2 regions of the Janthinobacterium sp. OK676 genome follow, and region 1 is predicted to be linked to the other one. Evidence: predicted binding sites of a transcription regulator. Region 1 holds the regulator's gene; the other holds the start of a gene.
The links. The regulator FliA, encoded in region 1, starts transcription of late flagellar genes. The targets are predictions, from matches to a motif close to CTAAAGTTTNNNNNNNNNNNGCCGNTA.

Region 1 (5,583 bases):
CACATCCGCGACATGCGCACCATCATCGAAACCCTGGCCGAGTACACGGTCAGCACGCAAGACCCGAACGAGCTGACGGCGCTGGTGCGCGTGTCCCTGGGCCGCGCCATCGTGCAGCAACTGTTCCCCGGCGCGGCCGAACTGTCCGTGATGACGCTCGACAGCCGCCTCGAGCGTTTGCTGATGCAGGCGATGGGCAATGGCGGCGACGGCGCCGGCATCGAGCCGGGCCTGGCCGACACCATCGCCCACCAGGCGGGCCTGGCTGCCCAGCAGCAGGAAGCGCTGGGCCTGACGCCGGTGCTGCTGGTGCCGGCGCCGCTGCGCGCCCTGCTGTCGCGCTTCCTGCGCCGCGCCTTGCCGCAACTCAAGGTGCTGTCGCATGCGGAAGTGCCGGAAACCAAGACGATCCGCGTCACGGCGCTGGTGGGCGCGCAGTAGTTATCTTCATTAGTACCGGGGTCAGACCCGCCGGGTCTGACCCCAGCCTTCGTTTGGGTCAAGAAAAACATCAATTTCCTCCCGGCAAACTGAATAACGGGTACTTTCCCGTCCTGTTCCTTCGATCGTTTCCTGCAAGCATCGCTAATAATGGAAACTGTCCGGGTGATCTGTGTCCATGTGGAAGACAGCACTCAAGCAACAGGAGTCGATGATGGTCACACAGTTCAGCCAATATTGCGCCACCCCCGCCTTGGGAGGCCGGTCATGAATGTGAAGAAATTTACGGGCGCCTCGTCGCGCGATGCGCTGCGCAAGGTGCGCGAAGCGCTGGGCCCCGATGCCGTGATCCTGTCGAACCGCCAGGCCGATGGCGTGGTGGAAATCCTCGCGCTGGCCAATGACGATGCCGCTTCGCTGGCGTCGCCGCCGGCCGCGTCCGAAATGGCCCAGCCCCGTCCCCAGTTGCAGACCCAGTTCGCCACGCCGCAGCGTCCGGCCGCCCCGGCCCAGCGCCCGGCCGCGCCACGTCCTGCCGCGCCGCGCCAGGCTGCCTCCGAGCCAGTGGACATGGCCCGCATGCAGCAGATGATGGCCAGCGCGCTGGCGCACGTCAAAGAGAACGCCGCCGCCGAGATGAGCGGCATGATGAATGAAATCCGCGCCATGCGCGGCATGATGGAAACCCAGCTGGCGGAAATTTCCTGGGGTTCGACGCAGCAGCGCGAGCCGCAAAAAGCCGTCGTGCTGCGCGAAATGCTGGCCGCCGGCTTTTCCGCCAGCCTGGCGCGCTACCTGATCGACAAGCTGCCCGCCGGCCTCGACGGTGCGCAAAGCATGCGCTGGATCAAGACGGTCCTCAGCCGCAACCTCAATACGGTGGCCAATGAAGACGCCATGCTCGAGCAGGGCGGCGTGTTCGCCCTGGTCGGCCCGACCGGCGTGGGCAAGACCACCAGCACGGCCAAGCTGGCGGCCCGCTGCGTGATGCGCCACGGCCCGGAAAAGCTGGCCCTGATCACCACCGATGCCTACCGTATCGGCGCGCATGAGCAACTGCGCATCTACGGCAAGATCCTTGGCGTGATGGTGCATTCCGTGAAGGATGAAGCGGACTTGCGCATCGCCCTGAAAGAATTGAAGAACAAGCACACGGTGCTGATCGATACGGTGGGCGTGAGCCAGCGCGACCAGATGGTGACGGAACAGGTGGCCATGCTGTCGGGCGCCGGCGCCGACGTGAAGCGTTTGCTGTGCCTGAACTCCACGGCGACCCAGGAAACCCTCAACGAAGTGGTGCGCGCGTATCAAGGCAGCGGCCTAGCCGGCTGCATCATGACCAAGCTCGATGAAGCGGCCTCGATCGGCAACGTGCTCGACGTGGTGATCCGCCAGAAGCTGAACCTGTTCTATGTGTCGAACGGCCAGCGCGTGCCGGAAGACCTGTACCTGGCCGACCGCGGTTACCTGATCGACCGCGCCTTCAAGCTCAAGCGCGACTCGGCGGCCACGCAGTTTTCCGATGCCGAACTGCCGCTGCTGATGGCGCAGGCGGCCGCCCGCAACAATGAAGCGCGCGGGGTGCATCTTGGCTAATTTTGATTTCGACCAGGCCGAAGGCTTGCGCCGCATGCTGGCCGGCCCGCAGCCGCGTGTCATGACGTTCCTGTCGGCCACGCCGCAGGACGACAAGGGCGCCATGCTGGTCAACCTGGGTGCTTCGCTCGCCTACGGCGGCAATGACGTGCTGCTGCTCGACGCCAGCGGCGGCAGCGATGGCGTGGCCGCGCGCCTGGGACTGGCGCACGGCGCCAGCCTGCGCGACGTGGCGCGCCAGCAGTGCGGCTTGAACCAGGTCATCCATCAGGTGCCGCAAGGCTTCGGCGTGGCCAGCCTGGGCGCGCGCAACCATTTGATGGACAGCATGGACTACGCGGGCGAAGATGAACTGCGCCGCCTGGGCAAGACCTTCGACGTGCTGGCGCGCCAGAGCGGCATCGTGCTCGTCGACGGCGTCGTGGCAGAAGAGGGCGCCTGTTTCCCCGTGCCCTTGATGGCGTCGTCCGATATCGTCGTGCAAGTGTCCACCAGCGCCACCTCGATCAAGGCGGCCTACTGCCTGATCAAGCGCTTGAGCCAGGAACTGGGACGCCGTCCGTTCGGCATTCTCGTCACCGGCGCTTCCGAATCCGAGGCAAAAGTGGTATACGATAATATGGCACAGGCGGCGAGCCGTTACCTGGCCGTGAAGCTGACGTCGATGGGTTCGGTGCCTGCCGATGAGTATCTGCACCGCGCGGCGCGCCTCGGCCGCAGCGTGGTCGATGCGTTTCCGCTGGCCGGCGCCTCGGTGGCGTTTCGCGGCCTGGCCGAGCGGCTGGCCCGTTCGGCGGCGCCGGTGCTGGGCGGCACCTTGTACCAGACGGGGAGCGCCCACCAGTTCAGCGCCTGAAGCCAACCGTAGCACCAGATAAGACGAGAAAACAATAAGCAGCCTATGTACACGGTCAAAGGGAAATCGAACAAGGACTATTTGCTGACGGAGCACATTCCGCTGGTGAAGCGTCTGGCGCACCATATGAAGGCGAAATTGCCGCCTTCGGTCGAGGTCGATGACCTGATCCAGGCCGGCATGATCGGCCTGCTCGATGCCATCAGCCGCTATGAAGAAACGCATGGCGCGCAGTTCGAGACGTATGCCGTGCTGCGCATCCGCGGCGCCATGCTCGACGAATTGCGCACCAGCGACTGGCTGCCGCGCAGCATGCGCCAGAACATGCGCAAGATCGAGGAGGCGATGAGCACCTTGCAGCAGCGCCTCGGCCACCCGCCGACCGAGTCGGAAGTGGCGAAACTGCTGAAAATGTCGCTGGCCGACTACCAGGAAATGCTGGGCGACGGCGGCGGCCACCAGCTCGTGTACTACGAAGACTTTCACGACCCGGACGGCAATGACAGCTTCCTCGACCGCCACTGCGTGGACGAGGACAGCGACCCCTTGCGGTCCCTGCTCGATACCGATTTTCGGCAATCCGTGATCGATGCCATCGATGCGCTGCCGCCACGCGAGAAAATACTCATGGGCCTGTACTACGAAGAAGAGCTGAACCTGAAGGAGATCGGCGCGGTGATGGGCGTGTCGGAATCGCGCGTCTCGCAGCTGCATACCCAGGCCGTCGCGCGCCTGCGCGCAACCTTGAGGGAGCAGGCGTGGACTGGTCCAGCGTAATCGGGCTGGCGCTGGCGCTGGCGGGCCTCTTGGTCGGCCAGGCACTGGAAGGCGGCAAGATGGCCTCCCTGCTGCAGCCGGCCGCCTTTGCCATCGTCATCATCGGCACCTTCGGCGCCGTACTGCTGCAAACGCGGCTGCGTACTTTCGTGCGCGGCCTGGAAATGCTGCGCTGGGTCTTCCTGCCGCCGGCCGACACGCGCGCCGCGCTGGCGCGCGACATCGGGCAATGGAGCCTGACGGCGCGCCGCGACGGCCCGCTGGCGCTCGAGCGCCTGATGGAAAACACGGCCGACCGTTTCAACGCCAAGGGCTTGCGCATGATCGTCGACGGCATCGCGCCCGACAAGCTGCGCCAGCTGCTCGACGTGGAAATCTCCGCCTATGAGATGGCCGAGCGCCAGGCCGTCAAGGTGTGGGAATCGGCGGCCGGCTATTCGCCCACGATCGGCATCCTGGGCGCCGTGCTGGGCCTGATACACGTGATGGAAAACCTCACCGACCCAAGCAAACTGGGCAGCGGCATCGCCGTGGCGTTTGTCTCAACCATCTATGGCGTGGGCCTGGCCAACCTGCTGTTCCTGCCGGTGGCGAACAAACTCAAGGCCATCGTCTCGCGCCGCGTGCTGCAGTACGAAATCACGGCCGCCGTGCTGTACGACATCGCCACGGGCGACCATACGCGCATCATCGAAGAGCGCGTTTCCAGCCTGCTGCACGAGCACTGACCATGATGCGGCGCGCGCGCAGGAAGTATGACGAGGAACCGGACAACCAGGACCGCTGGCTGATCTCGTACGCCGACTTCATCACCCTGCTGTTCGCGTTCTTCGTCGTGATGTACGCGATTTCGCAAGTCAACGAAGGCAAGTACCGCGTCTTCCAGAACGCCATCGGCCAGGCCTTCAGCCTGGAAAAGGGTGCGCCGCCCATCGTCATGGAAGCGCCGCAAGCGATCCCGCTGCCGAACCCCGCCCTGAAACGCCGCACGGAAGCCATCCGCCGCGAGCGCGAACACATGACGCGCCTGGCGCAAGACTTGACGTCCACGCTGGCGCCGCTGGTCAAGGAAGGCAAGGTGCGGGTCACGCAGACGAGCCGCGGCGTGAGCGTGGAAATCAATGCCAGCGTGCTGTTCGACCCGGGCGCGGCGCGCCTGACGACGGAGTCGGACCAGGCCCTGCGCGCCGTTGCCGTGCTGCTCAAGGACGATACGCACGACGTGCAGGTGGAAGGGCATACGGACGTGCAGCCGATCAGCAATTCCAATTTCGCCTCGAACTGGGAATTGTCGGCCGCGCGCGCCAGCGCCGTGGTGCGCCTGTTCATCGCCAGCGGCGTGCAAGCGTCGCGCCTGACGGCCGTCGGCCACGCCGACAACATTCCCGTCGCCCCCAACGACACGGCGGAAGGGCGCGCGCGCAACCGCCGGGTCGCCGTGACGATCTTGTCGGGCATCCCCGAAACGGTGACGGAAGTGCCGACGGCGCCGCCGGCCAACTAGGACGGGCTTGCGGGCCGGCGCCAGTCCGGCGGATCGGGCGCGTGTCATTCGCTGGTCATACTGGAATGCTAGGCTGTCGCACTTCTTTTCAGCCTCCAGGTCGATCCCATGTCTTACTCCAGAACGTTGCTTCCTTCGGCCATCGCCATCCTGTTGAGCGTTGCCGCTTGCGGCGGCGATAGTGATCCCGCTGGCGGCGTGCCGCCGCTGCCAGCCGGCCGCTGGATCGCCGGCGACCTGCATACCCACACCACGCAATCGGCCGACGCCGATGTCAGCCAGACGCTGGACAAGGTGCTGGCCAAGTCGTTCACCACGTATGGACTCGACTGGATGGCGCTGTCCAACCATTTGCGCGTCTCCACGCGCGACGCGCTGGGCGCGCCGCTGGCGGCGCCCATCCCGATGT
Region 2 (5,583 bases), on a different contig from region 1:
TTTTTTTGAATTGACAGGAGTAAGCATATGCAAATCAATATTCATACCGACAGCACCATCGCCAACACCGCTGGACTGAACGAACATGTGCAATCCGTACTTGAAAGCGCACTGAGCCGCTTCCGCGACAACCTGACCCGCATCGAAGTCCACCTCAGCGACACGAATGGCCCAAAAGGCGGCGCAGACGATATCCGCTGCGTCATGGAAGCGCGCGTTGCCGGCTATCAACCAATTGCCGTCACTGAGCAAAACGCCACCGTGCATCAATCCGTCGCCGGCGCCACCGACAAACTGAAACGCGCCATCGATAGCGCCCTGGGCCGCCTGCAAGACAGCAAGCGCCACGCCACCGGCAAGAATGCCGTGATCGATACGGCCGAAGCGGAAGAAACCGCCGAGTAACTCCCCCCTGCAGGATTTCCAGAGACTGAGGCAGCCGTTCAAGGCTGCCTTTGCACATCTGGCCCGCCTTTTGTGCGCGGCAATACCAATAATAAAACCACAAGCATTTCAGCTTAATAACACGACAATGAAATAATTGTCGTATTTCTCACAGTAAGTGACATCAAGCAAGCCTTTGCCGTTACGGCCAAGGCCGCTTTACGCTATCATGAAGCTACCGGCACCCTGCTCGCGCGCCGGCTTTTTGAAAGTGTGATTGTGGAACAGATCGGCAACTTCGGCGCTTCAGGCTGCAACATCGGCGATTTACAGCTATTTCGCGATGGAGCGGATAGCCAGACGGCCGCCATGCTGGCGCCCTGCCCCGTCATGCGCCTCGAAGCGGGCGAAGCCATTGCCGACACGCAAGGCGCCAGCCTCTACATCGTCCTGCGCGGCTCGCTGGCCGTGGCAGCCGACACCCACACGGGCATGGATGACGGCACCGTCAGCAAGGTCTTGCCCGGCGAAAGCGTGGGTGAACAATCGGTGCTCGATGAAGCGAGCAACCTGGCCGCCATTTCCGCCCTGGAAGAAACTGATTTGCTGGTGATCGACGCGGCCGTCGTCTGGGAATTGATCGAGCAGTCGAACGGCCTGGCGCGCAACCTGCTGCGGTTGCTGTCCTTCCGCATCCGCGCCGCCAATGCCCTGCTGCGCCGCCGGCAGAAACTGGGCGAATTCTACCGCCAGCTGTCGATGGTCGACAGCCTGACGGGCCTGTACAACCGCGCCTGGCTCACCGATTTACTGCCGAACATGATCGTCACGGCCCACTCCAGCGCCTCGCCGCTGTCGCTGGTGATGATAGACCTCGACCATTTCAAGCGCTTCAACGACACGCACGGCCACCAGGCGGGGGACCAGGCGCTGCGCATCGCCGCGCAAGTGCTGGGCGCGGCCCTGCGGCCGACGGATTTTGCCGTGCGCTACGGTGGTGAGGAAATGATGGTGATCTTGCCCGATACCAGCGAACACGTGGCCCTGCGGGTAGCCGAACGCTTGTGCGAACGCATGCGGCAAGCCGTCATCTTCGCCGACATGCGCAGCGCGCTGCCGCACATCACGGGTTCGTTCGGCGTGGCCAGCCTGGCGGCCGAACAGGATGACCATGCGCTGATCGCGGCGGCCGACGCGGCGCTGTACCGCGCCAAGGCAAGCGGACGCAACCGCGTAAGCACCTGATAAAACGCCCATGGCGTCGTTGCATTGCCTCGTCGTACATTCGTACTGCCTCCGGCAACGCGCCTGGCCCTGGACATTTTCTCAGGCGCTTCCGGCGCAATATTGATCAGGCAGCCTTGCTGTCGGCCGGCTTGGAAGTATCCGGCTTGGCGGCCTCATCCTTCTTGCTGCTGTGCGCGGCGATGAAATCCGCATAGCCCTTCTGCACCAGTTCATACGTCTTGTCGATATTGCCGGCGATATCGCCTTTCAACACTTTCAAGCCGCCCAGGATATCGCGCGCTTCCTTGAAGCCTTTTTCCATGCCGCCGCTGATGGTGTCCATGAACTTGGTCAGGGCCGTATCGTCGTCCATGTCGGGATTCTGCTGCTTGAAGGCGTCAAAAAAACCCGTCGACAGCGATACAATGCGGCTCGCCGTCGCTTCGGCGCTATTGTCCTGCGACGCCGCGTTCTGGATCGCGTCGTCGCCGTACTGGCTCTTCAGCGCTTCATTGATGTTGGTGATGGCCGTCTTGTACAGCAGCGCCAGCGGCTCGTTCTCGGAACCGATCGACACGTTCAGCGAGGCCTGCATGATGGAAGCGTTCAATTGCAGCTTCGTGCGATCGTTGACGCTCATTTCAGCGTTGACGCCGTCCTTTTGCTGGACTTTATCGTCCTTGCCGGCAACGCCCGTACTGACGGAAGTCACGGAAGGGGTGGAATTGCCGCTAGCGGCGATGGGAATTGACACGATAGGCCTCCTTGAACGGGCAATGTATGCCACCATGCGGGAAACGCAGTGATGACCATCCTCTCGTGTAGTATCGGCAGGTTTTCAGAAAACTGTAGCAGCGGCGCTCTTTTACGGGCCCGGATAACCAATCAAGTAACCAAGTAATGACCATCAATGACTAAGCAGACCTTTCTTTGGCACGATTACGAAACCTTTGGCGCCCAGCCACGCCGCGACCGTCCGGCCCAGTTCGCCGCCATCCGCACGGATGAGGACCTCAACGAGATCGGCGAGCCGATCATGCTGTATTGCCAGCCTGCCAATGATTTCCTGCCCGACCCGCAATCGTGCCTGATCACGGGCATCACGCCGCAGCAATGTCTGCAGCTGGGCGTGCCCGAGCACCAGTTCGCCGCCACCATCGAAGCGGCCTTTTCGGAACCGGGCACCATCGGCGTGGGCTACAACACCATCCGTTTCGACGATGAAGTCACGCGTTTCCTGTTCTGGCGCAACCTGATCGACCCGTACGCGCGCGAATGGAAGAACCATTGCGGCCGCTGGGACATCCTCGACGTGGTGCGCATGACGCACGCGCTGCGCCCGGAAGGCATTCAATGGCCCAAGCGCGACGATGGCCAGACCAGTTTCAAGCTGGAACACCTGAGCAAGGCCAATGGCCTGGTCCACGAAGCGGCGCACGATGCGCTGTCCGACGTGCGCGCCACCATCGCCCTGGCCCGCCTGATCAGGCAGAAACAGCCGAAACTGTTCGAATTCTGCCTGGCCCTGCACAAGAAGGACCGGGTCGCCAGCGAAATGGGCATGCACCTGGCCGCCGGCGAGCGCCAGCCTTTCCTGCACGTGTCCGGCATGTTCCCCGCCGAACGGGGCTGCCTGGGCGTCGTCTGGCCGCTGGCCACGCACCCGAGCAACAAGAACGAGATCCTCGTCTGGGATTGCGCCTACGATCCGCGCGAACTGTTCGAACTGGACGCGGACACCATCCGCACGCGGCTGTTCACGCGCAAGGAAGCCATGCCGGAAGGCATGACGCGCCTGCCCGTGAAAAGCGTGCACCTGAACAAGTCGCCCATGCTGGTCGGCAATTTAAAAACCCTGTCGCCGGCCATGGCCGCGCAATGGGGCATCGACGTGGACGCGGCGAAAATCAACGCGCAATTTGCCGCCGCGGCGCCGAACATGGATGCGATCTGGGCCGCAGTGTTCCAGCGCCCGGGCGCGAATGTCGCGCTGGACGTGGATGAGGATTTGTACAACGGTTTCGTCAGCAACGACGACCGCCGCCTGCTGGAATCCTTGCGCCGCGAAACACCGGCCAAGCTGGCCACGGCCCGCCCTTCGTTTGCCGACGAGCGCCTGCAGGAATTGCTGTTCCGCTACCGCGCGCGCAATTTCCCGCAAACCCTGAGCGAGGCGGAAAGCCTGCGCTGGGAGCAGCACCGCGCCGCCCGCCTGTTCGACGGCGACGGCGGCGCCCGCACCATCGAAATGCTGTTTACGGAAATCGACGTGCTGTCGGAATCGGTCGATGAGCGGGGAGAAGAGATTTTAGGCGAGCTGTACGACTACGTGGAGATGGTGGCGCCCATGCGCGATTAGTCGCACCTAACCAAACCTACTGCGCGTCGGTATAGGTGGCCTGCGATGCTCACCGTACTAGAGTACGGTTGCGCTTCTCGACCACCTCTCCCTTCCGCTCGCTACGGTTTTGTTAGACGCTGTGAGGCCTGCTGAATGTAATTTTTCAGCCCGCACGGTGCGCTTTGATCACATCGCGCGCTCAATTTGCAGCCGTAGGTCGGATTAGCGGGCCGAAGGCCCGCGTAATCCGACAACATTGTGGACGTTAGCGGTGTTGTCGGGTTACGGCCACGGGCCTAACCCGACCTACATTTTTGATGGATGGTGCTTAAACCGAACGATGTTGATTGATGGCATCGCGCGTTTCAATCGCCACGCGGCGCGCCGCGTCGGCCCAGTCTTCGCCGTCCTGCGGCGTGGCGTAGATGATGGCGCGCGAGGAGCTGATCATCATGCCCATGCCGCTGGCCGTCTGGCCCGCGCCGACGGTGGCGGCGATGTCGCCGCCCTGGGCGCCGATGCCGGGTACCAGCAGCGGCATGTCGCCGACGATGGCGCGTACTTGCGCCAGTTCTTCAGGGAAGGTGGCGCCGACGACGAGCGCGCACTGGCCATTCTTGTTCCATTTCTCGGCCACCAGGCGTGCCACGCGCTGGTACAGCGGTTCGCCATCCGTATTCAGGAATTGCAGGTCCGAGCCGCCCGGGTTCGAGGTGCGGCACAGGATGATCACGCCGCGGTCTTTCCACGCCAGGTAAGGGTCGAGCGAATCCTCGCCCATGTAGGGGTTCACCGTGACGGCATCGGCGCCATAGCGCTCGAACGCTTCGCGCGCATATTGCGTGGCCGTCGCGCCGATGTCGCCCCGTTTCGCGTCGAGGATCAGCGGGATGTGCGGGTAGTTTTCGCGCACGTAGCGGCAGATGTCTTCCAGCTGCTTTTCCGCGCCCAGCGCGGCAAAATACGCGATCTGCGGCTTGAAGGCGCAGGCCAGGTCGGCCGTGGCGTCGATGATGCGCGTGCAAAAGGTGGTGATTCCATCAGGCAGATCGCGCAGTTCGGCCGGCAGTTTCGCCAGATCCGGGTCCAGACCCACGCACAGCAGGGAATTATTGGCCGTCCATGCGGCGGATAATTTATTGATGAAATTCACGGCACACCTTCTCTATCTTCAGTTGCAAACCCCGTATTGTAACGCGGCGCGGCCCCGGGAAGGCAGGCGGAGGCGGCGACCGGCGCTTATTAAACCGACATTGCGGGCCGTTTCAGGTATATTTGCCCCACCTCCCTTACTCTGCACGGAACCCATCATGCAAATCACGAATCAATTCACCAAATGGCTGCGCCTGGCGCTGAGCGTCACCGTCCTGGCCGGCATCCTGACGGGCTGCGGCTACAACGACTTCCAGAGCAAGGATGAAGCCACCAAGGCCGCCTGGGGCGAAGTGGTCAACCAGTACCAGCGCCGCGCCGACCTGATCCCCAACCTGGTCAACACCGTCAAGGGCTATGCCACGCACGAACGCGAAACCCTGGAAGCGGTGACCAAGGCGCGCGCCGCCGCCACCAGTTTCCAGATCACGCCCGAAGTGCTGAACGATCCGGCCGCGTTCGAGAAATTCCAGCAAGTG

Region 2: a site for FliA is predicted at 2,437-2,463, ahead of BLU39_RS20125 (DUF5610 domain-containing protein). Genes of this name have one in related genera too.

The regions. Positions count from the first base shown of each region.
Region 1 is NZ_FNHA01000002.1:597,025-602,607, reverse strand. Features, by position in the region: gene flhA (flagellar biosynthesis protein FlhA) at 1-441, shown strand, start outside; gene flhF (flagellar biosynthesis GTPase FlhF) at 709-2,037, shown strand; gene BLU39_RS06305 (MinD/ParA family ATP-binding protein) at 2,030-2,893, shown strand; gene BLU39_RS06300 (RNA polymerase sigma factor FliA) at 2,939-3,670, shown strand; gene BLU39_RS06295 (flagellar motor protein) at 3,652-4,398, shown strand; gene motD (flagellar motor protein MotD) at 4,404-5,174, shown strand; gene BLU39_RS06285 (CehA/McbA family metallohydrolase domain-containing protein) at 5,283-5,583, shown strand, end outside.
Region 2 is NZ_FNHA01000010.1:272,215-277,797, reverse strand. Features, by position in the region: gene BLU39_RS20135 (HPF/RaiA family ribosome-associated protein) at 28-405, shown strand; gene BLU39_RS20130 (GGDEF domain-containing protein) at 664-1,629, shown strand; gene BLU39_RS20125 (DUF5610 domain-containing protein) at 1,736-2,365, opposite strand; gene sbcB (exodeoxyribonuclease I) at 2,522-3,970, shown strand; gene pyrF (orotidine-5'-phosphate decarboxylase) at 4,281-5,105, opposite strand; gene BLU39_RS20110 (LemA family protein) at 5,263-5,583, shown strand, end outside.